3 regions of the Janibacter sp. DB-40 genome follow, and region 3 is predicted to be linked to each of the others. Evidence: predicted binding sites of a transcription regulator. Region 3 holds the regulator's gene; each other region holds the start of a gene.

The links. Region 3 encodes LexA, which represses DNA repair genes until DNA is damaged. Its sites were predicted from a motif close to TCGAACANNTGTTCGA; they were not measured.
Region 1: a site for LexA is predicted at 5,196-5,211, ahead of PVE36_RS07170 (DUF6504 family protein). Genes of this name have one in related genera too.
Region 2: a site for LexA is predicted at 6,380-6,395, ahead of PVE36_RS09785 (HNH endonuclease signature motif containing protein). Genes of this name have one in related genera too.

What each region holds. Positions count from the first base shown of each region.
Region 1 covers NZ_CP120360.1:1,517,869-1,527,672, forward strand. Annotated here, with positions in the region: gene PVE36_RS07140 (3-deoxy-7-phosphoheptulonate synthase class II) at 1-228, shown strand, start outside; gene PVE36_RS07145 (Stk1 family PASTA domain-containing Ser/Thr kinase) at 295-1,146, opposite strand; gene PVE36_RS07150 (protein kinase) at 1,104-2,210, opposite strand; gene PVE36_RS07155 (LysM peptidoglycan-binding domain-containing protein) at 2,245-3,372, opposite strand; gene PVE36_RS07160 (Rv2175c family DNA-binding protein) at 3,578-3,964, shown strand; gene PVE36_RS07165 (polyprenyl synthetase family protein) at 3,991-5,076, opposite strand; gene PVE36_RS07170 (DUF6504 family protein) at 5,229-5,591, shown strand; gene PVE36_RS07175 (SAV_6107 family HEPN domain-containing protein) at 5,602-6,051, shown strand; gene dnaE (DNA polymerase III subunit alpha) at 6,048-9,803, shown strand.
Region 2 covers NZ_CP120360.1:2,062,099-2,071,902, forward strand. Annotated here, with positions in the region: gene PVE36_RS09770 (amino acid permease) at 76-1,506, shown strand; gene PVE36_RS09775 (glycerol-3-phosphate dehydrogenase/oxidase) at 1,522-3,228, opposite strand; gene glpK (glycerol kinase GlpK) at 3,332-4,864, shown strand; gene PVE36_RS09785 (HNH endonuclease signature motif containing protein) at 4,889-6,352, opposite strand; gene PVE36_RS09790 (methyltransferase) at 6,519-7,133, shown strand; gene dapF (diaminopimelate epimerase) at 7,138-8,007, opposite strand; gene miaA (tRNA (adenosine(37)-N6)-dimethylallyltransferase MiaA) at 8,004-8,942, opposite strand; gene def (peptide deformylase) at 8,939-9,535, opposite strand; gene PVE36_RS09810 (YceI family protein) at 9,624-9,804, opposite strand, start outside.
Region 3 covers NZ_CP120360.1:1,183,418-1,193,221, reverse strand. Annotated here, with positions in the region: gene PVE36_RS05680 ((deoxy)nucleoside triphosphate pyrophosphohydrolase) at 1-85, shown strand, start outside; gene PVE36_RS05675 (DEAD/DEAH box helicase) at 168-3,251, shown strand; gene PVE36_RS05670 (vitamin B12-dependent ribonucleotide reductase) at 3,595-6,483, opposite strand; gene nrdR (transcriptional regulator NrdR) at 6,568-7,041, opposite strand; gene PVE36_RS05660 (LysM peptidoglycan-binding domain-containing protein) at 7,430-7,819, opposite strand; gene lexA (transcriptional repressor LexA) at 8,022-8,807, shown strand; gene PVE36_RS05650 (glutaredoxin domain-containing protein) at 8,822-9,241, shown strand; gene PVE36_RS05645 (NAD-dependent protein deacetylase) at 9,248-9,804, opposite strand, start outside.

The DNA of each region.
Region 1 (9,804 bases), 330 kb from region 3:
GACGAGGTCCGCGGCTTCTTCGAGGTGCACCGGTCGCTGGGCACGGTCCCGGGCGGCCTGCACATCGAGCTCACGGGCAACGACGTCACCGAGTGCCTCGGTGGCGCCGAGCGGATCCTGGACGAGGACCTGAACAAGCGCTACGAGAGCGTGTGCGACCCGCGGCTGAACCACCAGCAGAGCTTGGAGCTGGCCTTCCTCACCGCCGAGATGCTCGGCGCCCGCTGAGGCCACCTCGCACGCGGCCTGCGCACGCCCCCTTCGCCCGTGCGGGTGGAGGGGGCGTCCTGGTGCTCAGATGACGAGGATCGTCACGGTCGAGCCCTTCTCGACGCTCTGGCCGCCCGACGGGCGCGTCGCGGTGACCTCGTCGAGGACGCCACCGAAGAACTTGTCGACCTTGACCGAGAAGCCGGCCGCCTCGAGCTTCTGCGTCGCCTGTGCCTCACTCAGGCCCTTGACCTCGGGGACGGTGACCATCTGCGGTCCCTTGGACACGGTGATCGTGACCGTGTCGCCGCGGGTGAGGGTGCCGTCTGCGGGGGACTGGCTGGCCACGGAGCCCTCGGGCACGGAGGTGGAGTAGACGTCGTCCGCGCGGGCCACCGCGAGGCCGGCCGCCTCGATCGCCGCGGCCGCGGCCGCGGCGCTGCGGCCGGTGACCGACGGGACGGTGATCGGTTCGGGGCCCTTCGAGACGACGAGGGCGACCTGCTCGTCCCGCTTGAGCTCGGTCCCGGGCTCGGGCGCCGTGGAGATGACCTCGCCCGCCGCGACCGACTCGTGCCACTGCTCGCTGGTGCCCCCGAGCGCGAGGTTGCGCTCGGCGAGGGCCGCCTCCGCGGCGTCGAGACTCTTCCCGGTGAGCTCCGGGACCTCGTAGCGCTCCGGACCCTTGGAGAAGACGACGGTGACGTCGTCCCCCTTCGCCAGCTCGGTCTCGGGCGGGGGGTTGGAGGTGATCGCCGCACCCTGGGGCACCTCCTCGCTGAAGGCGCTCTCCTCGGTGAGCCCGAGGTCGTGACCGCCCAGGGTGGTGGCCGCCTCGTCGCGCGTCTGGCCGGCGACGTCGGGCACGAGGACGGTCGCCCCGGGACCCGCGGTCACGTACCAGTAGCCGACGCCGCCGCCGAGCAGGAGCAGCACGAGCAGGGCGGCGAGCAGGCCGCGACCCCGACGTCGTGATGACGAAGGGGGTCCTCCCCGCCCGCGGCGGCCGGCACCGCGGCAGTGGCGTCGGGGGTGCGGGCGGCGCCCGTCGCGCCGAGGGCGCGCGTGCGGCTCGGGCGGGGGTGGGCCAGGGTCGCGGCTCCGGCACGGGCAGCGGCAGCGGCGGTCGAGGGGCGGCGGTCGAGCTGCTCCGGGGTCAGCTCGTCCCGGGTCGCCCGGAGGGCCTCGAGGTACTCGCCAGCGTCGCGTGGCCGCTCGTCGGGGTCACGGTGCGTCGCCAGGGCGACGAGGGCGTCCAGCGGCGCCGGCAGGTCCGGGTCCCGCTCCGAGGGTGCCGGGACCCCGCCGTGGACGTGCTGGAAGGCGATGTGGATCGGCGACTCGCCCTCGATGGCCCGGGTGCCCGTGAGCAGCTCGAAGAGGACGAGCCCGGCGGCGTAGACGTCGCTGCGGGCGTCGGCGATGCCGCGCTCGACCTGCTCGGGGGAGAGATAGGCGACCGTGCCGTAGAGGACCCCGTCATCGGCGGTCGTCGTCTGCGACGTGACGGCGCGGGCGAGCCCGAAGTCGGCGACCTTCACCTGGCCGTTGTCGGCGATGAGGATGTTCTCGGGCTTGACGTCGCGGTGGATGTACCCGGCGTCGTGGGCGACCGTCAGGCCCGTGAGGGCCGCGGCCATGATGTCGAGGGCGGCCCGCGGCGTCAGGGCACCCTCGGCGTCGACGAGCTCGCGGACGGTGCGTCCCTCGACGTACTCCATCGCGAGGAAGACCCGGCCGTCGTCCTCGCCCTGGTCGTGGACCGGGACGACGTTGGGGTGGCTCAGCCGGGCGGCGGAGCGCGCCTCGCGGCGGAACCGCGAGACGAAGGTCTGGTCCGCGGCGAGGTCGGGCCGCATGACCTTCAGGGCCACCTCCCGGTCCAGACGGGTGTCGGTGGCGAGGAGGACGGTGGCCATGCCTCCGTCGGCGAGGTGCCGCAGCACGCGGTACCGCCCGTCGACGAGCTCGCCGACGAGGGGATGGGATGCCGTGGTCACGCCCAAAGTGTAGGTTCGCCCCCTTCGCCCTCCGTCACATGCGCGTGCGCAGCGCCTTGACGTTGGCCACGTACCGCTTGGTGTCGTCGTACATGCCGTTGGCCTCGACCGAGGCGAGCCCCTGGTAGTAGCCGGCGATCGCGTCCCCGGGCGAGGAGGCCTGCTGGGTGAGGACCTTCAGCAGGAGGACTCCCGCAGTGACGTTGTCCTCGGTGTCGAGCAGGTCGAGGTCACGGCCGGCCAGCGCCGAGGTCCACTCGCCGGAGGCCGGGATGACCTGCATCGTGCCGACGGCGTTGGCGACGGAGACCTGCCGCTGGTTCCAGCCGGACTCCAGGTAGGAGACCGCCAGCGCGAGCGAGGGGTCGACCCCGTGCTGGCGGGCGATGCGGGTGATGATCGCCCTGGTCTCGGCGCGGCTGGGTACCGCGCGCCCGGCGAGGATCGTGCGGTTCCTGTCGGCCGCGGCGACGATCGAGTCGGCGTAGGTGCGCCCGGAGAAGGTGTTCTCCTTCGTCGGGGTGGGGCCCTTCGCCGATCCGGTGACCTTCAGCGTCTGACCGGGGTAGATGTGCTTGCTGGTGGGGACGTCGTTGAGCTTGGCCAGGCGGGTGATGCTCATGCCGTGGCGGGCGGCGATGCCGCTGAGGGTGTCACCGGAGCGGACCGTGTAGGAGGACGACGCCGCCGGGCGGCTGGTCGCCCGCTTGGCCGGCTTCGCCGGGGTGCCGCTGACGCGCAGCTTCTCGCCGGGGTGGATGAAGCCGTTACCGAGGCCGTTCAGCGACCGCAACCGGTCCAGGCTCATGTCGTGGCGGGCGGCGATGCCGGTGAGGGTGTCCCCGCTGCGCACGGTGTAGGTGCGGGTGGAGCCGGAGCGCGAGGGCATTGCGCTCCCACGCGCGGTCGAGTCGGAGCGCTGGGGCACCGCGAGCTTCTGCCCGGGGTGGATGAACTCGTTGCCACGCAGGTTGTTGCGCGAGAGCAGCGTGGTGGGGGAGACGCCGTAGCGCTGGGCGATGCCGTAGACGGTCTCGCCGGAGCGGACCGTGTGCTGCTTGGATCCTTCGGCGCTGATGGTGGTCTCGGTGGCTCCGGCAGTCAGGTCGAGCGCCGGGGCGACGGGGGTGGCCGGGACGGGGACGAAGAGCGGCAGGACCAAGGGGGACTCCGATGTCGGGGGCGTCGGGAGGCGCCCGGTGGTGCGGTCAGGGGAGGTGCCGTGACGTCTGCGTGGCACCTGTGAACCAAGTGACGTATGTGGTTGCAGTGGCGACGGTACCGAAAAATTGCGGGATGTGCGCGGATTCACGCAGTCGGCGGGTTCGGGAACCGCTCCCGCCGCCCGCTCTGCCAGACTGTGCGGCGTGAACGACACGCCAGAGAATGCTTCCACCACCGAGCCGTCAGCGCCGTCCGAGCCCGTGTGGCTGACGCTTCCCGACATCGCCGAGCAGCTCGGTGTGCGCATCACCGAGGTGCGCCGGATGCTCAAGGAGGGTGACCTCGTGGCGGTGCGTCGCGGCGAGCGCAACGTGCTCTCCGTGCCGGCGGACTTCATCGGTGAGGACGGGCCGCTGCCGGAGCTGCGCGGGACCTTCACCGTGCTCTCGGACGGCGGCTTCAGCGACGAGGAGATCGTCGAGTGGATGTTCGCCCGTGACGACCGCTTGGTCGGGGGCACGCCGATCGGCGCCATCCGTCAGGGGGCGAAGACCGAGGTGCGTCGCCGGGCCATGGAAGAGGCCCTCTGACGCCCGGCCGCGCGAGGTACCCGTGACTAGGTGCTGCGCGCGGTCGTGACGTCGATCAGCTCGGCGAGCAGCTCGCGCGCGTCGGGAGCCAGCCCGGACGCCTCGGCCAGTGCTGCGCGGGCGGTGTCCGCCCCCTTCGTGATGTCGGTCTCGACGCCCTCGAGTGCACCGGTGTCGACGAGCAGCGCACGGAAGGACTCGACCTCCGTCTCGCCGAGGTCGGGGGAGCCGAGCCACGTCTCGATCCGGCTCGTCGTGGTCTCGTCGGCCCCGGCGAGCGCCCGGGCGATGAGCACGGTGCGCTTGCCCTCGCGCAGGTCGTCCCCGGCCGGCTTGCCGGTCGCGGCCGGGTCGCCGAAGACCCCGAGCACGTCGTCACGCAGCTGGAAGGCCTCGCCGAGGGCGAGTCCGTAGCGGGAGAGTGCCCGCAGGTCGGCCTCCGAGGCGCCGCCGGCCGTGGCGCCGATGAGGAGCGGGTGCTCGACGGAGTACTGGGCGCTCTTGTAGCGGATGACGTGGCGTGAGCGCTCGATGCGCTCCGCGTCGTCGAGCAGGTGCCACGGACGCATCGAGGTGACGATGTCGAGGAACTGCCCGGCCATGAGCTGGCCGCGCATCTTCTCGAAGGTCGGCCGGGCGGCGGTCAGGGACCGGGCGGGCAGCCCGGAGTCGGTGAAGAGGTCGTCGCACCAGCCCAGGCAGAGGTTGCCGGCGAGGATCGCGCCCGCGGTGCCGAAGCGGTCCGCGTCGCCGTGCCAGCCGCGGTCCCCGTGGGCTGCCGCGAGCGTGCGGTGCATCGCCGGTTTGCCGCGGCGGGTCTCGCTGTCGTCCATGACGTCGTCGTGGATGAGGGCGGCGGCCTGGAAGAACTCCATCGCGGCGGCGAGGGTGATCGCACCCTCGTCGTCGGGCTGCCCGGCGGCCCGCCAGCCCCAGTAGGCGAAGCCGGCCCGCAGCCGCTTGCCGCCCTCGAGCAGGGTGCGCACGGGGCCGATGAGGTCGGCGACGTCGGGGCCGATCTCGGCGAGCTCGTCCACCCAGCGGTCGAGCTCGGCGTCCAGACGGGTCTGGACCCGCGTACGCAGGTCGGCCCGGTCCAGGGGGTGCGGCACGTCGTCTCCAGTCGCGAAGGGGGGGAGGAACGGCGGTCTGCCGCGCTCCTCGGAGCCATCGGGAGCCAGCCTACGTGGCTCGTGCTTGACGCGGTGTCAGCCCCTCGGTCTACTGTTGTTCGAACAGGTGTTCGAGATGGATGGAGTTGATCATGGTCCGGCTCGTGGAGGAGACCATCGAGGTGCGGGTGGGCGATCCGCAGCGTATGGGTGTGGAGGGACAGCCCGATGACCGGTGCGGGGCGCCGGAGCAGTTCCTGTGGCGTGGCCGGCTCTACCGGGTGACCGAGGTCATCGCCCACTGGCAGGAGCGGCACCCGTGGTGGCGGTCGGCCACCGAGCAGCCGCTGGCCCAGGTCCCGCTCGCCCGGGACGTGTGGCGGGTGACGGCCAGCCGTGGGCGCAGCAGTGCGCCGGGCGTCTACGACCTCGGCGTCGACGGCGTCCCTGTCACGCCTGCCGTGTCTGCCAGGCCCGCTGGGCCCGTCTGGCTGCTGCTGCGGACGCAGGACTGAGGTGGTGACGATGGCCGCCGCACCGCTCCTGCACCCCGACCGCGTCGACGGCGCGGTCCACCTGCTCTCCGCCGCCGCCGAGAGCCTGGCGAGCGCGCACTGGGCCCGCACGGCCCACGGGCGCAGCGCCGCGACCCGGCTGGCCGTGCTCCGGGCCGCCGCTGCGGTCCTCGCCGTCCGTGGCCGGGCGTGCGCGAGCGGGTCCGGGCCGCTCGACGTGTGGCACCTGCTCCCGCGGGTGGCACCCGAGCTGACCGAGTGGGCGCAGTTCTTCGGGGCCGTGCTGTCCGACGAGGCGCGCAGCGGGGCGCCGATGAGCGTGCGCGAGGTCGACGACCTGCTGCGCCAGGGGGAGGAGTTCGTCCAGCTCGTCGCGGGGCTGCTCGGCCTGCCCCCGGTCCCCGTCACCGGTGACTCGACTGTGCTGACCGTGCTGAGCGGACATGGAGGGCGTGGATGAGCTTCGCCCACCTGCACGTGGCCTCGGGCTTCTCCCTCCGTCACGGCACGAGCACGCCGGAGGACCTCGTCGCCCGGGCCGTCGAGCTCGGCCAGCCCGCGCTCGCCCTCACCGACCGGGACGGGCTCTACGGGGCCGTCCGCTTCGTCCGGGCGGCGAGTGCGGCCGGTGTGGCGCCGGTGCTCGGGGTCGACCTGGCCGTCGGTGCTCGTCCGGGTCCGGCACAGCGACGGGACCGCCCCCTTCGCACGCCGGCGCGCGGGGGTGCCGAGGTGGACCCCAGGCACCCCCGCGTCACGGTGCTGGCGCGAGGAGCCGGTGCGGGCGTCCCGCACGGCGTCGGGTGGGCGCGGCTCTGCCGCCTCGTCAGCGAGGTGCATCTGACCGGTGAGCGGGGCGACGCGGTCGCGCAGCCGCAGATGATCGCCCGGCACGCGACCGCGCCCGACCCCGCGGAGCCGGCACCGCTGCTGGTCCTGCTCGGCCCGGGCTCCGACGTCGGCGCCGCGCTGCTCGACCGCCGGCCGGACATCGCCCGGGATCGTCTCGCGGCATGGCGCCGCCTGCTGCCCACCGGGGCCGTCGCCATCGAGGTCGTCGACCACGGCGGCCCGCCCGGCTCACCCGCCTCGACCGGGCACGCCGCGCACCTGCTCGGGCTGGCCGACGCGACCGGCACCCCGGCCGTACTCACCGCCGCGACCCGCCACCTGCACCCGCAGGACGCGGTCGTCGCCGACGTGCTCGACGCGACCCGTCGGCTCGTCGTCCTCGACACCCGCCACCTGGACCGGATCACCGAGGCCGGTCACCTCGCCGACACCCCGACGATGGCCGCGTCCGCGCACCGGGTGACGACCGCGCTCGGGGGCGGGGCCGGTGGCTTCGGCTGTGCCGGTCCGCGCCAGCGCGCCGAGGCGCTCCTCGCGACGACGACCCGCACCGCCCTCGAGTGCGCGCAGGACGATCGCAAGGACCTGGGGATCGGTCGGGTCCACCTGCCCGAGGCCCGGGTGCTCGGCCTGGGCCCCGACGACGACCCGCAGGCGGTGCTCGCGCAGCGCTGCCGAGCGGCCATCGGCACGCGGTACCCGGACGCCTCGCCGAGCACCCTCCGGCAGGTCGAGGAGCGCCTCGAGGACGAGCTCGACGTCATCGCGGCGCTGGGTTACCCGACCTACTTCCTCACCGTCGCCGAGGTCGTCGACCTCATCGTCGAGGCCGGGGTGCGGGTGGCCGCCCGCGGTTCCGGGGCGGGCAGCCTGGTCAACCACCTGCTCGGCATCAGCGCGATCGACCCGATCCGTCACGACCTGCTCATGGAGCGCTTCTGCTCCCCACTGCGGGCCGAGCTCCCGGACATCGACATCGACGTCGAGTCCGCCCGCCGGACCGAGATGTACGAGCGGGTCCTCGAGCGCTTCGGCCGCGACCGGGTCACCTGCGTGTCGATGATGGACACCTACAAGGCCCGGCACGCGATCCGCGACGTGGGCGCGGCGCTGGGCATCCCACCCGCGGAGGTCGACCAGATCGCCAAGGCCTTCCCGCACATCCGGGCCAGGGACGTGCGCAGCGCCCTCGCCGAGCTGCCGGAGCTGCGCACCCGCGGCCTCGGGGCCGGATCGCAGCCTGGTGAGCACGGACTTGGGACTCTTCTTGATCTCGTCGAGCGTCTCGACGGGCTGCCCCGGCACATCGCCATGCACCCGTGCGGGATGGTCCTGTCCGATGGTGGTCTGCTCGACCGCACCCCGGTGGAGTCGAGCTGGCTGGGCTTCCCGATGAGCCAGTTCGACAAGGACGACGTGGAGGCCCTCGGGCTGCTCAAGCTCGACGTCCTCGGCATCCGGATGCAGTCCGCGATGGCGCACGCGGTGGGCGAGATCGAGCGCGTCGAGGGCACCCGGGTCGACCTCGACGACCGGGGCGACGTCCCGCTCGACGACGCGGCGACCTTCGCGATGGTGCGCACCACCCGCACCCTAGGGTGCTTCCAGATCGAGAGCCCCGGCCAGCGCGAGCTCATCGGCAAGCTCGCCCCGACGGCCTTCGAGGACCTGGTCGTCGACATCTCCCTCTTCCGCCCCGGTCCGGTGAAGTCGGACATGATCCGGCCCTTCCTCGAGGCCCGGCACGGGTGGTCCCGCCCGCAGTTCCTCCACGAGCGGCTCGTCCCGGCGCTCGCCGAGACCGAGGGCGTGGTCGTCTTCCACGAGCAGATGCTGCGGATCATCGCCGAGACGACCGGGGTGACCCTGGCCCAGGCCGACGAGGTGCGCCGGACGATGGGCAGCCCCGACGGGCAGGCGCGGATCGAGCAGTGGTGGCGTCCGGCCGCGACCGCACGCGGGTACCCGCCGGAGGACGTCGATCGCATCTGGGCGGTGCTCGCCGCCTTCGCCTCCTTCGGCTTCTGCAAGGCGCACGCCGCGGCCTTCGCCATGCCGACCTACCAGTCGGCGTGGTTGAAGACCCACCACCCGGCGGCCTTCCTCGCCGGGGTGCTCACCCACGACCCGGGCATGTACCCCAAGCGGCTGCTCCTCGAGGAGGCCCGCTCCCTCGGCATCACCGTCCTCGGGGTCGACGTCAACGCGAGCACGGGGGAGTACCGCATCGAGCGGGCGCCCGTCCCCGGCGACCGGCCCGCCGACCCGGACCTGCCGGACGGGTCGGGGTGGGGCATCCGCCTGTCCCTCGCCGACGTCAAGGGCATGAGCGAGGCGGAGATCGCCCGTGTCGTCGCCGGTGCTCCCTACGACTCGCTCACCGACTTCTGGCAGCGGGCGCAGGTGAGCCGGCCCGTCGTCGAGCGGCTGGTCCTGGTCGGGGCCTTCGACTCCGTGCACGGCACCGGCGCGGGCAGCGGGGGGCCGGGGCTCGGCCACCGGGGCCGACTGACCCGCCGGGACCTGCTGCTGCACGTCGCCGAGCTGGACCGGTGGACGCGGGCGAGCACCGGGCGCCCGCGCGGTCGGTCCCGACGGGCCGCGCCGCCGGCCTGGACCGCGGGCGAGCTCGGTGCGCAGCAGGTGCGCACGACCACCACGACCCCCGTGGCCAGCCAGCTCACCCTCGACCTCGGGGACTCCCCGGAGCTGGGCGAAGGGGTGGGCCTGCCGGAGATGACCGTGCCGGACCAGGTCAGTGCCGAGCTGGAGATTCTCGGCCTGGACGCCTCCCGGCACGTCATGGAGTTCTACGCACCGATGCTCCGGGCGCTCGGGGTCACCCGCAGCGCGGACCTGCTCTCGGTGCGCAGCGATGCCGAGGTCCTCGCCGCCGGGGTCAAGGTCGCCACCCAGACCCCGCCGATCCGCTCGGGGCGCCGGGTGGTCTTCCTCACCGTCGACGACTCCACCGGGCCGGTCGACGCGACCTTCTTCGAGGACACCCAGGGGCCCTATGCGGCGACGATCTTCCACTCCTGGCTGCTGCTCGTGCGCGGCACCGTGCGACGGGCCGGGGACCGCGGCGTCTCCGTGCTCGCCTCCGGCGCGTGGGAGCTGTCGACGCTGTGGGACGCCTGGCAGCGCGGCGGGATCGAGGCCGTGCACGCCGCGCTCGACGAGGCCGACGACCTCGCCCGGGCGCGCGATGCCGCGCACCAGCAGCCCGAGGGGCACCGGGTGCTCGTCCACGCCTCCGGCTTCCGGCAGTCGCCCTGGGCCGACACCCGCCCCGCCGGCTCGGGTGTGCAGCCCCCGCGCAAGCTGTGGCACTCCTCGCCGGGCAGCTCCGGCCACTGAC
Region 2 (9,804 bases), 880 kb from region 3:
TCAGGGTCTCATCAGGGAACACCCGAGGGCCAGTGATTACTCCCGCGACCCCCGGGATACGTACTATCGGCTCCCGTGTCCGAGTCCCACGAGCTCTCCCGCGGTCTCAACCCACGCCACGTGCAGTTCATCGCCATCGGCACGGCGATCGGCACGGGCCTGTTCTTCGGCTCCTCCGAGACGATCCAGGCGGCCGGCCCCGCCGTGCTGCTGGCCTACCTCGTGGCCGGCGCCATGGTCTTCGTCGTCATGCGGGCCCTCGGCGAGATGGCGGTGCGCCATCCCGTCGCCGGGTCCTTCGCGCAGTACGCCGGGTCCTTCCTCGGTCCCTTCGCCGGCTTCATCGTCGGGTGGGTCTTCTGGTTGGAGCTGGCGGTCGTCGCGATCGCCGACATGACGGCCGTGGCGACGTACATGGGGCTGTGGTTCCCCGGTGTGGCCGGGTGGGTCTGGATGGTCGCCGCGATCGCCGTGATCGGGGCGCTGAACCTCATGGCCGTCCGGGTCTTCGGCGAGATGGAGTTCTGGTTCTCGCTGATCAAGGTGGTCGCGATCCTCGCGCTCGTCGTCGGTGGGCTCGTGCTCATCCTCTGGGGCCGCGAGGTCGGCGGCACGACCCCGGACTTCGCGCACCTGTGGTCCCACGACGGCTTCGCCCCCTTCGGTCTGTGGGGCATCCTCATGAGCTTCAGCGTGGTCGTCTTCTCCTTCGGCGGCATCGAGACGCTCGGCATGACCGCGGGCGAGGCGGACGACCCCAGCCGCTCGATCTCCCGGGCGGTCAACACGGTGCCGTTCCGCATCCTGCTCTTCTACGTGGCCGCCCTGGCGATCATCATGTCGATCATGCCGTGGACCGAGGTCACCGGTGAGTCCTCGCCCTTCGTCGCGGTCTTCAGCGCCCTGCAGGTCCCGGCCGCGCAGCACGTGATGAACTTCGTCGTCCTCACCGCCGCGCTGTCGGCCATGAACGCGATCTTCTACGCCTGCTCGCGCACGATGTACGGCCTCGCCGAGCAGGGGCACGCGCCGAGGTCCTTCCTGCACCTGTCGAAGCACGGCAACATCCCGGTCGTCCCGGTCCTGTCGATGTTCTTCACCGGGGCCGTCGGCCTCCTCCTCTTCCTGACGATCGACGAGCGGCTGTTCTTCTTCGTCGCGGCGATCGCGACCTTCGCGACGGTCTTCACCTGGCTGATGATCCTGCTCGCCCACTGGCGCATGCGGGTGCAGATGGCGCGGGAGGGCGCCGCGGACACCAGCTACCGGATGCCCCTCTTCCCGCTGCTCAACGCCGTCGCCACCGCGTTCATGGTCTTCGTCGTCGTGCTGCTCGCCACGACCGAGAGCGGCCGCGACGCCTTCCTCGTCGGGGCGGGGGCCCTGGTGCTGCTCACGCTGGCCTACGTCACCCTCGTGCGGGGCCGCGGGCGTGAGCGAGTCGAGCTGCCGGCACGCGCGAGTGCGGAGCTCCCTACCAGCCAGCTCTCCGACAGCCGGCGATGACCCCGCCGGCCGGGTTCACCCCTTCGCCAGTGTCCTGATGTCGGTGGCCTGGGCACGCTCGGCGTCGGCCCGCTCGTCCTCGGTCATCTGCTGCGAGTCGATCTCGGCCTCCACCCGCCGCAGGTAGTGGTCGATCTCGGAGCGGGTGCGATCGTCGTCCCACCCGAGCTCGTCGGCGAGGATGCGACCGGCGGACTCGGCCGCCTCGACGCCACGGTCGGTGGTCTCGATGGAGATCCGGGTGCGGCGGGTGAGCAGGTCGTTGAGGTGGATCGTGGCCTCGTGGCGGGCGGCGTGGACGACCTCCACCGTGAGGTACTCCTCCGCCCCGGGCAGCGGCGTGGCGAGGGACCGGTCCTCGTCGATGAGCGCGAAGAGGTCGACGGCGAGGGACCCGTACCGATCGAGCAGGTGGGTGATCCGCCACGGCGGCAGGTCGTGGCGCCGGCTCAGGGTGTCGAGCTGGTTGACCAGCGCCTGGTAGCCCTCGGCGCCGACGAGCGGGATGTGCTCGGTGACGCTGTCGGGGACACCGGCGGACAGGTCCTCGCGCGCGGCGTCGACCGCGTCGGCGGCCATGACGCGGTAGGTCGTGTACTTGCCACCGGCGATGGAGATCAGGCCCGGCTGCGGGCGCGCCACCGCGTGCTCACGGCTCAGCTGGGATGACTCCTCGCTCTCCCCCGCGAGCAGCGGCCGCAGACCGGCGTAGACCCCCTGGATGTCGTCGCGGGTCAGCGGGGTGAGCAGGACGCCGTTGATCTGGTCGAGCAGGTAGTCGATGTCCGCGGCGGTCGCGGACGGGTGGGCGCGGGAGAGGTTCCAGTCGGTGTCGGTCGTGCCGATGATCCAGTGGGTGTTCCACGGGATGCAGAAGAGGACCGAGGACTCCGTGCGCAGGATCAGCCCCGTCTCGGAGTTGATCCGGTCGCGGGCCACCACGAGGTGCACGCCCTTGCTCGCGCGCACGTGGAACCGGCCGCGCCCACCGGCCATCCGCTGGATGTCATCGGTCCACACCCCGGTGCAGTTGACCACGACGGAGGCGCGCACCTCGGTCTCCTGCCCGGTCTCAACGTCGAGGACGCTCGCCCCGACGACCCGCTCGCCGGCGTGGAGCAGGCCGGTGACCTTCGCGGAGTTGAGGACGGTCGCGCCGTAGGCCGCAGCCGTGCGGACCACGGTCAGCGTGTGGCGGGCGTCGTCGCACTGGGCGTCGTGGTAGATCAGTCCGCCGTGGTGCGCGGAGGGCTTCAGGCCGGGCGCGATCCGGCGGACTCCCCCCTTCGTCAGCTGCTTGGTGCGCGGTACCGACCGGGCGCCCCCCATCGTGTCGTAGAGGGTGAGCCCGGCGGTGACGTACGGCCGCTCCCAGACCGGGTGCGAGAGCGGGTAGAGGAAGGAGACCGGCTTGACCAGGTGCGGCGCGATCCGGGTGAGCATCAGCTCGCGCTCCTGGAGGGCCTCGCGCACGAGCCCGAAGTTCAGCTGCTCCAGGTAGCGCACCCCGCCGTGGAAGAGCTTGCTCGAGCGCGAGGAGGTCCCTGAGGCGAAGTCGCGCTGCTCCACGAGTGCCACCCTCAGGCCGCGGGTGGCCGCGTCGAGGGCCACACCGGCGCCGGTGACTCCCCCGCCGACGACGAGGACGTCGAGGTCCTCCTCGGCGAGGCGGCGCCAGGCCGATGCGCGCTGCGCGGCGTCCAGGGGGGTGGCGACGGGCATGATTCCTCCGATGGTCCGGGGCGAAGGGGGTGGCTCCCCTTGTCCGCCAACGGTACGTGCAGATCCACCCGGCCCGGGTGGGTGACCTGCGAGGATGCCGACCATGAGCACCTCCACGACGTACGTGCTGGCCATCGACCAGGGCACCACGAGCACCCGCGCCATCGTCTTCGACCGCGACGGGGGCGTCGTCGCGACCGACCAGATCGAGCACGAGCAGATCTTCCCCCGGGCCGGGTGGGTGGAGCACGACGCGCTGGAGATCTGGGAGAACACGCGCCGCGTCATCGGCGGTGCGCTCGGGAAGGCCAACCTCAGCAGCGGCCACATCGAGTCGATGGGCATCACCAACCAGCGCGAGACGACGGTCGTGTGGGAGAAGGCGACGGGACAGCCGATCCACAACGCCGTGGTGTGGCAGGACACGCGCACGCAGGCGCTCGTGGACTCGTTGGCGCAGGACGGGGGGACCGAGCGGTTCAAGGACGTGTGCGGGCTGCCGCTCGCGACGTACTTCGCCGGGCCGAAGATCTCCTGGATCCTCGACCACGTCGACGGAGCGCGGGCGCGGGCCGAGGCCGGCGAGCTGCTCGCCGGGACGATGGACACGTGGGTGCTGTGGAACCTCACCGGGGGCGCGGAGAACGACGGCGTGCACGTCACCGACGTGACCAACGCGTCCCGCACGATGCTGATGGACCTGCGCACCCTCGCGTGGGACGAGGACGTGTGCGCGGCCATCGGTGTGCCGATGCAGCTGCTGCCGCGGATCCGGTCCTCGTCGGAGGTCTACGGGGAGTGCCGGCCGGGCGTGCTCAACGGGACACCGGTCGCGGGGATCCTCGGCGACCAGCACGCGGCGACCTTCGGGCAGGCCTGCCTCGAGCCGGGGACGGCGAAGAACACGTACGGCACGGGCAACTTCATGCTGCTCAACACCGGCTCCGAGATCGTGAGCAGTGACAACGGCCTGCTGACCACCGTCTGCTACAAGCTCGGCGACGCGGATCCGGTCTACGCCCTCGAGGGGTCGATCGCGGTCACCGGCTCGCTCATCCAGTGGTTGCGCGACAACCTCGGGCTCATCTCCTCCGCCCCGGAGGTCGAGGACCTCGCGACGAGTGTCGAGGACAACGGCGGGGTGTACTTCGTGCCGGCCTTCTCCGGGCTCTTCGCACCGCACTGGCGCCCCGACGCCCGCGGCGCGATCGTCGGGCTGACGCGGTTCGCCAACAAGGGACACATCGCCCGGGCGGCGCTGGAGTCGACGGCGTACCAGACGCGCGACGTGCTCGACGCGATGCAGGGCGACGCCGAGCGGGCCGGCGGGCGGCTGACCGAGCTGAAGGTCGACGGCGGGATGGTGGCCAACGAGACGCTCATGCAGTTCCAGGCCGACGTCCTCGGGGTCGACGTGGTGCGCCCGAAGATCGCCGAGACGACGGCCCTCGGTGCGGCCTACGCCGCCGGACTCGCGGTCGGCTACTGGGAGTCGACGGAGGAGATCACGGCGAACTGGCAGGAGGACGTGCGCTGGAGCCCGCAGATGGACACCGACGAGGTGGCGCGGTTGATGCGCAACTGGGCCAAGGCGATCACCAAGACCCTCGACTGGGTGGACGAGGACGTGGTCTGACACCGCTGATCCCCGGCCCACGGGTCAGGCCGCCAGCAACCCCTCGTAGTGGATCTCCATCGGGGACCGGGCCCGTCCCGGCGACGCCCGGCCGTGACCGAGCAGCGGAGCTGCCACGGAGGTGAACTGGGACCCCGTCGGTGTGGTGACTCTGACCGTGTGTGGCCTGCCGCCGCCCGGGTCCAGGCCGGTCGAGATGACCTCTGCCCGCCAGCCGGGTTCCTCCTTGACCAGGTTGTGTCGTTGGCAGTCACCCATCGCATTGGCCGCGGAGGTGGCGCCGCCGCGGGCGAAGGGGATGACGTGGTCGACCTGTCGGGCGGGGGCATCGCACCAGGGCACCCGACAGACCGCGTCACGCAACCCGATCAGCTGCCGCAGCACGCCGCTGAAGAGTCGGCGGCTGGAGTCCATGGCCACGAGGTCGCGACCACCGGGTGCGGTCCACAACCGACGCAGCCACGTCTCGGTGCCTGTGTCGCACAGGCGAAGCAGGTGCTCGCGAGCCATGTCACCGGGGACGGAGCCCCAACCGGGGATCTCGACCTCGTCCGCCAGCTCCTCGGCGTCACCCGGCCGACCAGTGCGCGCCCCTGCCCTCGGCACGACCGCGTCCTCGCGCATGACGAGTCCGACCTCGACCGGCTGGACCTGACCCTCGTCGCGCCCGGACAGCCGCTCCAGGGCCGTGTCCGCCAGCCAGGCGCCACGCCCCCGCTCATCAACGGCTCGGGCGGCGTCGACTTCGGGGTCTCCGGTGGCGACGTAGCGAGCCTGCTCTGCGGCCGTGAGGGCCGCGTACGCGCCCACGACGTCGGCGAGCGGGCCCAGGATGCTCAGGCGGGCCATGCCGTCCGGGGCGGGCCGCACGCCGACATGACGCGAGCCAGCAGCGCGGCGACGCCGCTCGACGATGGCCTCCTGGTCGAGGTCGATGCACACGCGCTGGGCCGCGGCGGTCAACGCTCGGTCACCCGACGTCGACAGGTCCCCCGCGAGGCGCCGGTCTGCCTCGATGCGGTGCGCACGCGAGAGGCAGGCCGTCTCCCGCGCGACGATCAGAGCCCGCGACTCGCTGATCTCGCCGACACTGAGCGCGGACATCGTCATCGGCAGGTCGTGGACGAGGGTCTTGGCCGCCCCCACGTGCCGGTCCGCCTGCCACGGCGAGCACCGGCGGGCCAGGGCGACCTCCGCGCGGGTGGCGCTGCGTCGACACGAGGCGTCGCGCCGGGAGATCTCCTCCCGCACCACGGCCTCCTGCGCGAGGTGGTCCCGGTCCTCGACGAAGCGCGCGGTGGCGCGCGCCTGCAGGGCGGCCGCAGCCCCTTTCGTCGCCTCGAGGGTGGTGATGACGTCCAGGAGGTCGGCCTCGGACAGGCCGTCGATGGCCGCTGCGCTCAGCGCGCCGAGGACATCATCGAGCTGGTCCGGCAACGTGGCAGCACCCTCGATCTCGGGAACTGCCGTTGCCGTCTGCTCGATCATCACGCCTCCTATGGCCTGGCTCCATTGTCGAACACCTGTTCGAAGAGTTCAAGAGGTGAAAGGAGGGATCTGTGCCGTGCCAGGGTCTCGGTGACTCTCGCTCCCACATCCCACCTTCCCCAGCAACGTGGCACGCCCCACCGACAAGCCGACCTAAGGTGTCCCCGTGACCGAGCCGACCGACCACTACTTCACGGACTCCCCCGCTGCGACGGATGCCGAGCGGCGGCAGCTGCACACCCACCTCGCGGGACGTGACGTGACGGTGGAGACCGCCGGCGGCATCTTCTCCCCCGGCAGCCTGGACAAGGCGACGGCGATCCTCCTCGACGAGGTTCCGGACCCCCCTTCGTCAGGGGACCTGCTCGACCTCGGGTGCGGCTGGGGGCCGATCGCGCTGACACTGGCCATGCGCTCCCCCGAGGCGACCGTGTGGGCCGTCGACGTCACCGAGCGCGCCCTCGACCTCACCCGCCGCAACGCGCAGGCCCTCGGCCTGGACAACGTGCGCGCGGTGCGGCCCGAGGACGTCCCGGCGGACACCCCATTCGCCGCGATCTGGTCCAACCCGCCGATCCGCATCGGCAAGCCGGCCGTCCACGAGCTGATGCGCACATGGCTCCCCCGCTTGGCGAAGGGGGCCGACGCCCACCTGGTCGTCGGCAAGAACCTCGGTGCCGACAGCCTGCAGCGTTGGATCACCAGCGAGCTCGGCCTGCCGACCGAGCGCACGGCCTCGAGCAAGGGCTTTCGGGTCCTCCGCGTCAGCCGCCCCGACTGATCGGTCAGACGAGCGTCGTCGTCCCGTCCGCCACGAGCTCCGCCGGCCCGGCGAGCTCGACCTCGCGGCCGGGCAGCAGCCGCACCTGCAACGTGCCACCGGGCACCTCGACCCTCACCCGCCCGGGCGCATCGACGTCACCGGACCAGAACGCCATGCCGATCGCGGCGGCACACACACCGGTGCCGCAGGAGCGGGTCTCCCCCACCCCGCGCTCGTGCACGCGCATGGAGATGTGCCCGGGGCCGAGCACGCGGACGAACTCGACGTTGCTCCCCTCCGGCGGCGTCGGGTTGACGACCGGAGGTGTCAGCAGCCGAAGACCGTTGAGCGAGACCGTCTCCGGGAGCGCGACGACGGTGTGCGGGTTACCCAGGTCGAGCGAGAGCGCCGAGTACGGCTCGGTGACCGCCTCGGCCTCCTGGACGTGCACGAGGGCGTCGAAGCCGTCCGCGCGCGCCGTCGCCTCGTCGACGAACCGCCACGTCCCCATGTGGGTGACGACGTGGTCGCCCTCGAAGCGGATGCGCTTCAGCCCGGCACGCGTGGCGAGCGCGAACTCGTCCCCGACGAGCCCCTCGCGTCGCAGCCAGGTGGCGAGGACGCGCGTGCCGTTGCCGCACATCTGCGCCAGCGACCCGTCGGCATTGCGGTAGTCCATGAACCACTCGGCCTCATCGGCCAATGCACGCACGGACTCCTCCGCGGCGGCAGCCGTCGGCACGATCCGGATGACGCCGTCACCACCGATGCCGGCGTGCCGGTTGGCGAGCAGGGCGGCCTGCTCCGGGGTGAGCTCGAGCTCGGCGGAGAGGTCGGGGACGAGGACGAAGTCGTTCTCCGTGCCGTGGCCCTTGGTGAAGCGCAGCGTCATGGCGTCCATTCTGCCGGAGGGTGCCTCGTCGGACGTCCGGCGAGTGCGATGGCCGCGTTCGCCAGGCCCGGGTCCGCGGCGTCGAGCCACTCGACCCGGTGGTCGGGCCGCCACCACGACTCCTGCCGTCGGGCATAGCGGCGGGTGGCCTGCGCGGTCTGCGCAATCGCCTCCTCGCGGGTGATCCGACCGTCGAGCTCGGCCAGCGCCTGCGAGTAGCCGATGGCCCGTGACGCGGTGCGCCCGCGCCGCAACCCGGCGGCATCGAGCGCGCTCACCTCCTCGAGCAGCCCGTCCGCCCACATCCGTGCGGCGCGGCGCTCGATCCGCGTGGTCAGCGCCTCCCAGTCGTCGCGCAGGCCGATGACGAGCGAAGGGCGCCGGTAGCGCTTCGTCGGAGCCGTCGCCGAGAAGGGGCGGCCGGTGATCTCCACGACCTCGAGGGCCCGGATGATCCGGCGGATGTTGTTGGCCTGGATCGCCTCGGCGGCGGCCGGGTCCACGGAGCGCAGTCGGGCGCGCAGGGCGGCCACGCCCCCTTCGTCCTGCGCCTCGGCCTCGAGCCGGGCCCGTACGGCCGGGTCCGTCGGTGGGATCTGCAGGTGGTCCAGCGCGGCGCGCACGTACAGACCCGACCCGCCGGCGAGCACGGGCACCCGCCCACGGGCGAGGACGTCGGCGATCGCCGCCTCGGCCCGTTCCTGGTAGTCGGCGAGGGTCGCCTCGTCGGTGACCTCGAGGACGTCGAGGACGTGGTGCGCGATCCCCCGCCGCTCGTCGACGGGCAGCTTGTTCGTCCCGATGTCCATGCCGCGGTAGAGCTGCATGGCGTCGGCGTTGACGACCTCACCCCCCAGCGACTCGGCCAGGTCGAGCGCCAGGTCGGACTTGCCGGTGGCCGTGGCCCCGACGACGGCGATGACCTGCGGGATCACAGGCTCTCGTCGGACTCCTCGTCATGGCCGAAGGGATCCGGACCCTCGCCGGGCGTCCACGTCAGCCCGGGGACACCCCACTCCTCGGCCTTGACGATCTTCTTCGCCTTCTTCTTCCACTTCTCGTTCAGCCGGTCGATGTAGAGGAAGCCGTTGAGGTGGTCGTACTCGTGCTGCATGCACCGCGCGAACCATCCGGTCGCGGTGAAGGAGAGCTCGTTGCCGTCCACGTCGTAGCCGGTGACCTCGGCCCGCTCACCCCGGCGCAGGGGGAAGGAGTAGCCGGGCACGGACAGGCACCCCTCGGACTCGTGGTCGCGGTCGGGCTCCCCCACGGCCGGCTTGGTCGCCTTCACGAAGGGGTTGATGATGTGGCCGCGCGTCGGCACGCCGTCGTCGTTGGCCATGTCCCACGTGAAGACGCGCAGGCCGACCCCGATCTGCGGGGCGGCCAGACCGACGCCATGGGCCGCGTCCTGGGTCTCGTGCATGTCCGCGATGAGCGTGCGCAGCGACTCGTCGTACTCGGTGACCGGCTCCGCTCGGGTGTGCAGGACCGGCTCACCGCAGATGGTGATGGGGTGGATGGTCATGAGCGGTATCTTCCCGCACTGCCGAGGCATGACGAAGCCGGGGCCGGCTCAGGGGTACCGGCCCCGGCTCCGCGGGGGTGTCGAGGGCTCAGGCCTTGATGGCCGAGATCTCGAGGTTGAGGGTGATCTTCTTCGAGACGAGGACGCCACCGGTCTCGAGCGCGGCGTTCCAGGTCAGGCCCCAGTCCTCACGGTCGACCGAGGTGACGGCGGTGAAGCCGGCGCGGACGTTGCCGAAGGGGTCCTGGGCGGTGCCGTCGTAGGCGGCC
Region 3 (9,804 bases):
GGTGGCGCCGGTCGAGCTGTCGCAACTCGACTGGGCGCCTGCCGACATTCCCGCGGTCCAGTTGATTCAAGCGACGTACGTATAACGAAACACGGTCTCGACGGCGGGATGTCCCTGCCCCCTGGCAAGCTCCCCCCGTGACCTTCAATGACGCGCTCCCCGAGGGCATGTACGAGTCGCTGCTGACGGCCCGGCTTGAGAAGTTGCTCGATGAGCGCCCCGACGACACTCGCCTGATCTATGACGTCGACAGCGGGGATGAACCGCACGTTCTGGCACGTCATGTGCGCAATGCTGTTGAACGAGCGCTGCGGGATGAGAAGGACCCGGCACACAGACGTGACCTCGTCAATCGGATCCTGACTCAGCTGGGGAATGAGACCGACTTGCTCGGGTCCGGTAGCCGTCAGCTCCATTTCCTTCACCGTCCGGCCGGGCCCGGCGTGGAGTACATCGCACCAGACCGTCCATCCACTCCCCTGTCCGATGCTGCGCTCCTGACGAACTCGATCGGTGAACCAAGTCTGGGCTCAGAGCTGCGGGCCGAGCTGGAGACTGCCGACTCCGTCGACCTGCTCATCGCCTTCGTGAAGTGGTACGGCTTGCGCCTGCTCGAACCGCAGCTGCGCCGACTGCGTGACCGCGGGATCCCCCTGCGCGTCATCACCACCACCTACATGGGAGCAACTGAACGTCAGGCGCTAGACCGTCTTGTGAACGAGTTCGGCGCCCAGGTGAAGATCCAGTACGACTCGCTCCGCACTCGCCTCCACGCGAAGGCATGGCTGTTCAACCGACGCACGGGCTTCAACACGGCCTACGTCGGCTCCTCCAACCTCTCGCGGGCCGCGCTTCTCGATGGTGTCGAGTGGAATGTCCGTCTCTCTGCCATTGCGACCCCTGCACTCATGCACAAGTTCGAGGCAACGTTTGAGACCTATTGGAACGACAGCTCCTTCGAGGATTACGACCCGAACCGCGACCGAGACCGGCTCGATGACGCTCTGCTTCTAGCGTCAGGGGGCGGCACGAAACCGGACCGAGTCACGATCTCGATCTCCGGCCTCGACGTGCAGCCCTTCCCGTACCAGGCCGAGATGCTTGAGTCCCTCGACGTCGAACGCGTCGTTCACGACCGTCATCGCAATCTTGTCGTTGCCGCCACTGGGACGGGAAAAACGGTGTTGGCCGCTTTGGACTATCGACGTCTATACCAGCGCGAGGGGCGCCTGCCACGGCTTCTCTTCGTCGCCCACCGTCAGGAGATCCTGACCCAAAGTCTTCGGACGTACCGCGAGGTGCTGCGCAATCAGGACTTCGGCGAGCTCTACGTCGGCGGGACTCGTCCCGAACGGTGGGAGCACGTCTTCGCGTCGGTGCAATCGCTCAATTCCTACGGCGTAACCAACATCCCGGCCGACCACTTCGAGGTGGTCGTTATCGACGAGTTCCACCACGCGCAGGCTCGGACCTACCGCAACATCCTCAAGCACCTCGAACCGTCCGAGCTGCTGGGATTGACGGCCACACCAGAGCGGGCCGATGGCACCGATGTCGCCCAGACATTCTTCGATGGTCGTATTGCTGCAGAACTGCGTCTGTGGGATGCCCTGGCCTCGGAGCTCCTGTCCCCCTTCCACTACTTCGGCATCTCAGACGGGACCGATCTCAGCGCGCTCACCTGGAAGCGCGGTGCGTACGACACGGACGAGCTGGAGAAGGTCTACACCGGCAACGACGCTCGCGCTGCCCTGATCCTGCAGGCGATCCGCGACAAGATCACGTCTCCCCGCAAGATGAAGGCGCTCGGGTTCTGCGTATCGGTCGCGCACGCGGAATACATGTCAAGAGTGTTCACCGACGCTGGCGTTCCCGCGGTTGCCGTGACGAGTCATCCCGGTAGTGCCGATCGCACCCAGGCTCTATCGGACCTGCGTGCGGGTCGCGTCGCTGTCGTCTTCACGGTTGACATGTTCAACGAAGGGGTCGACCTTCCCTCCGTCGACACCGTCCTCTTCCTCCGGCCGACTGAATCAGCGACCATCTTCCTGCAGCAGCTGGGGCGTGGACTTCGCAGAGCGGACGACAAGGCGGTGCTCACAGCTCTGGACTTCGTAGGCCATCAGAACAAGTCCTTCCGATTCGCCGACCGATTCCGAGCCCTGACTGGTACCACCCGGAAGGCTCTAGCCGACCAGGTCGACAGAGGCTTTCCGTTCTTGCCCTCCGGCTGTCAGATCGTCCTCGACGAGCAGACCCAGGACGTGGTGCTGGAAAACCTGAAGGGCCAACTGACGACTCGGTGGAAGGTCCTCGCGACCGAGCTGCGGAACCACCCCACCGACAGTCTTGCGACCTATCTCGACGAGACCGGCGTCGACCTTGCGGACGTAGTCAGGTCGGATCGGTCGTGGACTCGCCTACGGCGCGATGCCGACCTGCCGACGGCACAGGAGGGACCCCAGGAACAGCTGCTGTTGAAGCGTGTCCGGGCGTTCTCGCACGTGGATGACCCCGAGCGAGCGCAGGCATACCTCACGTGGCTCAATGACGACGCGCCTGCGTACGGCACGGCCAGCCCACGCATGCGGGAGTTCGGCAGAATGCTCTTCTTCTCACTGTGGACAGGCGGTGGAGGCTTCACGACCTATGACGCCGGACTGCGTGCTCTACGGGATGAGCTCAATGTTCGCGACGACCTTCGCCAGGTCATCGAGCTGGGACTGGACCATGCCACTCACGTCACGCGGCCTCTCGTCGGCGACCTCGGCACCCTGCCGCTGCATGTACATGCTCGCTACACGCGTGAGGAAGCCGTCGCCGCCCTTCGGTACGCCTCACTCGGTGGTCGTGCACCGAACAGCTTCCGCGAGGGCGTCCTGTACTCGCCCGAGATCGACTCCGACGCCTTCTTCATCACGCTTAAGAAGTCCGAGGCTGATTACTCGCCTACGACGATGTACCGGGACTACGCGATCAGTCCAGAGCTCTTCCACTGGGAGTCGCAGTCCAGCACCACAGTCCGGTCCGCGACGGGCCAGCGATACATCCATCATGAAGCCAAGGGGACGCACATCTTGCTGTTCGCCCGCGATAGCAAGGTCAACGACTTCGGCGGCGGCGCACCATACGTCTTCCTCGGCCCAGCTTCCTATGTGAGCCACAAGGGAGAACGTCCGATCGCCTTCACCTGGCGACTTCACAACCTTCTCCCCCAAAGCATCTACATCTCCGCGGCCGCTGCTTCGTAGGACTTCATGAGCAAGACCGCCCACCGGCGCCCAAATCAAAGAATCGGCCGGCCTCGATGAATATCCATCGAGACCGGCCGATCAGAAGGCCTACTTGCCCTTCTTCTTCCTGGAGTTGCCGAGCTTGTACGTGGTGTTGGGGCTGGACTTGGCATGCTTCTTCGTGATGAAGCGTCCAGACTTAGCACTCTTGTAGGCCATGGATCCCACCTCCTTCCTCGCTCGTACTTGTGTGACGAGCAGGGATGAGTGATCCTGGCAACCCCCGGAAAGGGACAGGAGCTCATCTCCTGCTGTCGGGCCCCGGCTTGCTAGAGCCGGGGCCCGACGTCTATTCAGCGGATCAGCTGCAACCGCTGGTCGAGCCGCAACCCTCGCAGACGTAGCAGGAGCCGGCGGGGCGCATCTTGGTCCCGCAGGTCATGCACATCGGTGCGTCCGAGGCCTTGCCCTGGAGCTTCTCCATGAGCTCGGCCGAGGAGTGGATCGTGGCGTCGGCCTCGCGTGCGGAAGCACTGCCGGTACCGGAGGTGTCGGTCGACTCCTCCTTGGCGGCCGGCCGGGCCTCCGTGGTGGCCACGGTCTGGCTGTAGGACTCGTCGTCGTAGCTGTCGTCCTCGGAGGACGACGGGGCGTACGACCCGGTCTCCAGCTGGCGCGACCGCTCGTCGGCGGTGTGGATGCCCATGAAGGACCGGGTGTCGAAGTCCAGGTAGTCCAGCGCGAGGCGACGGAAGACGTAGTCCATGATCGACTGCGCCATCCGCACGTCCGGGTCGTCCGTCATGCCGGCCGGCTCAAAGCGCAGGTTGGTGAACTTCTCGACGTAGGTCTCCAGCGGCACGCCGTGCTGCAGCGCGATCGAGATCGCGATGGAGAAGGCGTCCATCAGACCGGCCAGGGTCGAGCCCTGCTTGCCGAACTTCAGGAAGATCTCGCCCAGCTCGCCGTCCTCGTACGTGCCGGCGGTCAGGTACCCCTCGGCCCCACCGACGGCGAAGCTCGTGGTCTGCGAGGTGCGACGCTTCGGCAGGCGACGACGCAGCGGGCGGTACTCGACGACCTTCGCCGACTCCGCCGCAGCGGCCTCGGCGTCGGCCTTGGCCCCCTTCGCCGTGGACCCACCGTCGGACAGCGGCTGACCGACCTTGCAGTTGTCGCGGTAGACCGCCAGCGCCTTCAGGCCGAGCTTCCAGCCCTCGGAGTAGACGTCGGCGATCTCCTCGACCGTGGCGCTCTCCGGCAGGTTGACCGTCTTGGAGATCGCACCGGAGAGGAAGGGCTGCACCGCAGCCATCATCCGCACGTGGCCCATCGGCGCGATGGCACGCTCACCCATGGCGGTGTCGAAGACCTCGTAGTGCTCCGGCTTCAGACCCGGGGCGTCGATGACGTGCCCCTTGTCGGCGATGTACTCGACGATCGCCTCGGACGTCTCCTCGGTGTAGCCGAGCAGCTTCAGCGCACGCGGGATCGTCAGGTTGACGATCTGCATGGAGCCGCCGCCGACGAGCTTCTTGAACTTCACCAGCGAGAAGTCCGGCTCGATGCCGGTGGTGTCGCAGTCCATCATGAAGCCGATGGTCCCGGTGGGAGCGAGCACCGACGCCTGGGCGTTGCGGTAGCCGTTCTTCTCGCCGACCTTGACGACCGCGTCCCAGGCCTTGGTGGCGGCCTGGTGGACCGAGCGGTCCATCGAGTGCAGCGTGCGGATCTCGTCGTTGGCCGCCTGGTGCTTACGCATGACGCGCTTGTGCGCGTCGGCGTTGCGGGCGTAGCCGTTGTACGGGCCGACGATGCCGGCCAGCTCCGCGGAGCGCTTGTAGGAGGCACCGGTGAGCAGCGAGGTGATCGAGGCCGCGAGGGCACGACCGCCGTCGGAGTCGTAGCCGTGACCGGTCGCCATGAGCAGCGCGCCGAGGTTGGCGTAGCCGATGCCCAGCTGGCGGTAGTCGCGCGTGGTGTCACCGATCGGGTCGGTCGGGAAGTCCGCGAAGCAGATCGAGATGTCCATCGCGGTGATGACCAGCTCGGCGACCTTCTGGAAGCGCTCGGCGTCGAAGGTGTCGTCGTCGCCGAGGAACTTCAGCAGGTTCAGCGAGGCGAGGTTGCAGGAGGAGTTGTCCAGGGACATGTACTCGCTGCAGGGGTTCGACGCGGTGATCCGACCCGACTCGGGATTGGTGTGCCAGTCGTTGATCGTGTCGTCGTACTGGATGCCCGGGTCGGCGCACTCCCACGCGGCCTGGGCGATCTTGCCCATGAGCTCGCGGGCGTCGACGCTCTCGATGACCGAGCCGTCGGTGCGCGACTTCAGACCGAACTCGGTCCCGTCCTCGACCGCACGCATGAACTCGTCGTTGACGCGCACCGAGTTGTTCGCGTTCTGGTACTGCACGGAGGTGATGTCCGAGCCGCCGAGGTCCATGTCGAAGCCGGCGTCACGCAGCGCACGGATCTTGTGCTCCTCGCGGGCCTTGGTCTCGACGAACTCCTCGATGTCCGGGTGGTCGACGTCCAGCACGACCATCTTCGCCGCGCGACGGGTCGCGCCACCGGACTTGATCGTGCCGGCGGAGGCGTCGGCACCACGCATGAAGGAGACCGGGCCGGAGGCGGTGCCGCCGGAGGAGAGCAGCTCCTTGGAGGAGCGGATGCGGGAGAGGTTCAGGCCGGCGCCGGAGCCGCCCTTGAAGATGAAGCCCTCCTCCTTGTACCAGTTGAGGATCGAGTCCATCGAGTCGTCGACGGAGAGGATGAAGCAGGCGCTGACCTGCTGCGGGCTCTGCGTGCCGACGTTGAACCACACCGGGGAGTTGAAGCTGAAGATCTGGTGGAGCAGGGCGTACGTCAGCTCGTGCTCGAAGATCTCGGCGTCGGTGTCGGTGGCGAAGTAGCCGTTGTCCTTGCCGGCCTTGACGTAGGTGAGCACGACGCGGTCGATGAGCTGCTTCAGACCGGTCTCGCGCTCCGGGGTGCCCAGGGCGCCGCGGAAGTACTTCGTCGTCACGATCGTCGAGGCGTTCAGCGACCAGAAGTCGGGGAACTCGACCCCGCGCTGCTCGAAGATCGTCGCGCCGGTCTTCCAGTTCTGCTGGACGACGTCACGCTTCTCCCACGTCACCTCGTCGTACGGGTGCACGCCCTCGGTGGTGTGGATGCGCTCGATCGTCAGCCCCTTGGTCGTGCGGGAGCCGCGACGTGCGCTGGACTTGCCGGCGGTCTCGGTCATGCTCTTCTCTCCTCGATCCGTGTGTACGGTTCTTACGGTTGCACCGGGCACCGACAGCCCATTCGCGTATCGGTACCCGGGGGTCTATGTGGTGGCGCCCTCGGTGGCGGTCGCGTGCTCGCGGCGCAGGGCGCTGATGGCCGCCTCGAAGTCCTCGAGCGACTCGAAGGACTGGTAGACGGACGCATAGCGCAGGTACGCGACCTCGTCCAGGTCCCGCAGGGGCGGCAGGATCGCCATGCCCACCTCGTGGGCGTCGATCTCGGCGCTGCCCTGCGAGCGGATGCTCTCCTCCACGCGCTGGGCGAGGAGGGCGAGCTGGTCCTCGGTGACCGGGCGGCCCTGACAGGCCTTGCGGACACCGGCGAGCACCTTGGCCCGGCTGAACGGCTCGGCAGCACCCGACCGCTTGGTCACCGACAGGCTCGCGCTCTCCAGCGTGGTGAAGCGCCGGGAGCACTCCGGGCACTGGCGGCGGCGGCGGATCGCGCTGCCGTCGTCGGTGGTCCGGCTGTCGATGACCCGGGAGTCGGTGTGCCGGCAGAAGGGACAGTGCATGGCCCGACTCCTCTCGGTTCGTAGGGGTGTGCCTGTGGATGAAACGGTGGACGGGATGGGGACGATTCCCCGAATCCTGTGGAGAACCGAACTCATCCTGTGTACTAGATGTGGACGAATGACATCTGTGTAACCACTAGATGTAGTGACCATTAGACCCCTGTCACACAACGGATGCAAGTCCCCGGCGTGGCGCCGTCGGTGAGCGGTCACCGACCTGCACACAGGGCCGGAATGCCGGGGATCAGCTCGCCGACACACTCGAGCGCGGCGCCTCGACCGACCCCCGTCGGCACCTCGAGCACCCCTGACACGCACGTCGGCCACCTCCGGGATGCGGAGGTGGCCGACTGCCGGCCCGGGCTGGGTCGATGGGCCCGGGAGGTTCTCAGGGGGTGGGGATGACCAGGGTCTGCCCCGCGTGCACGTGGCTCGTGGCCAGGTCGTTGGCCTGACGGATCTGGGCGATCGCATCGTCGGTGGGGACGCCGGTCATCTCAACCGCGGCGATCGAGGTCAGGGTCTGCCCCGACTCGACGGTGACCTCCTGCGGCGAGGCGGAAGGGCCACCGAAGGCCATCCCCGCGCCGGCGACCGAGGCGAGGGCCACCGTGGTGAGGGTCATCGTGAGGCGACCGCGGCGGGTCAGCCGCACCGCCCCCTTCGTCGGGGTGCCGACCGCGTCGCCCGTGGGGACGGAGTGCAGGTGGCGGGTGCGGGTCGGTCGGACTGCGGGCGCACCGACCGGCGCGCCGTGGGTGACGGTGAGTGCGGTCATCTGGTCCTCCTCGTGGCGTGTCCTATCGAACCGGTGTTCGATAGAACGTCTGTACGATGTCTAGCACGGATGTTCGAAGAAGATCAACAACACGCTCGAACACATGTTTGAAATACCTGTTCGATCGTCCTACTGTCTCCACTACCGAGAAGTTGACCAGCGACCACCGACAACGCTGGTGACACCGGACGGAAGGGTCGAGATGAGCAAGGGCAGCGGCAAGGACATAAGCACGGACTCCGGCGGCGACGACGGCACCGTGCGCCACCTCCCGGAGCGGGACTCCGGTGACGGCCTCACGGCCCGGCAGCGCAAGGTGCTCGAGGTCATCCGCACCGCCGTCGCGACCCGCGGCTACCCGCCGAGCCTGCGAGAGATCGGGCAGCTCGTCGGCCTGACCAGCCCCAGCTCGGTCGCCCACCAGCTCTCCTCCCTCGAGCGCAAGGGCTACCTGCGCCGCGACCCCAACCGCCCCCGCGCGATCGAGGTCATCTCCCCCGATGCGGACGCCGAGGCGGTCATCGCCGACACCGCCGACTTCGGCGGCATGCGCGGTGGCGCCACCGCGCAGGACGAGGACGTCGACCTCACCGGCTCCGGCGACGAGCGGCCCGAGGCCAGCTACGTGCCGGTCCTGGGTGAGATCGCCGCCGGCGTGCCGATCACCGCCGAGGAGCTCGTCGACGACGTCTTCCCGCTGCCCAAGCAGGTCGTCGGCGAGGGCTCCCTCTTCCTGCTCAAGGTCGTCGGCGACTCGATGGTCGACGCGGCCATCTGCGACGGCGACTGGGTCGTCGTGCGTCAGCAGCCCGATGCCGACAACGGCGACATCGTCGCGGCGATGCTCGACAACGAGGCGACGGTCAAGACCTTCAAGCGCAAGGACGGCCACGTCTGGCTGCTCCCCCACAACCCGGCCTTCGAGCCGATCGACGGCGACCACGCGACGGTGCTGGGCAAGGTGACGGCGGTCCTGCGCAGCCTCTGAGGCACAATCGCCCCATGCGCAGATGGGGATCCGCACTCGCCCTTCTCGTCGCGGGCATCGTGCTCGCGGCCCAAGGGGTGCGCAGTGGCGACGGGTCCGACCTCGTGCTGTTCGTCGTCGTCCTCGTCTTCGCGTGGTGGCTCTCCCCGCTCAACGGCCGCGGGGGGCCGGGTCACGCCAAGGTCGAGGCGAGGCGCAGCGAGTTCCCCGTCGTCATCTACTGGCGGCCCGGGTGCGTGTTCTGCCTGCGCCTGCGCGGCGCCTTGGGCAAGGACAAGGACAAGGCCACCTGGGTCAGCATCTGGGCGGACGACGACGCGGCCGCCTTCGTCCGCTCGGTCAACGGCGGCAACGAGACCGTCCCGACCGTGCGCATCGGCGACGAGGTGCACACCAACCCCGACCCCGAGGTCGTCAGGGCCGCGCTGCGCTGACCCGGCTCAGGCGCTCGCGGCCACCCGGTCCAACGACTGCGTCAGGGAGCGAAGGGAGTCGGCCAGCTCCCCGTCGACGCGGTGGTCGACGAGGTCGTCGCCCCGGCTCGGCCCCCGGGTGATCAGCGCGACCGGGATCCCACGCTTGGCCGCCCGGCGCACGAAGCGCAGGCCGGACATCACCTGCAGCGAGCTGCCGAGCACAAGCAGGCTCGGCGCCTGGTCGGTCAGGTCGAAGCAGTGCTGGACCTTCGGCTTGTCCACCGCTCCCCCGAAGAAGACGACGTCCGGCTTGAGCGTGTCCTGTCCGCACGAGGTGCAGATCGGTACCCGGAACCGCTCGACGTCCACGGCGTCGAGCCGCACGTCGCCGTCCGGTCGGATCTCGTCGCTGTCGACGTCGAAGTCGGGGTTCTCCGCGGCCATCCGCTCGTCGAGGACGGGACGGGCGACCCGCGCGTCGCAGGTGAGGCAGACGACGTCGACGAGGTTGCCGTGCAGCTCGACGACCTCGCGGGTGCCGGCGGCCTGGTGCAGGCCATCGACGTTCTGCGTGATCAGCG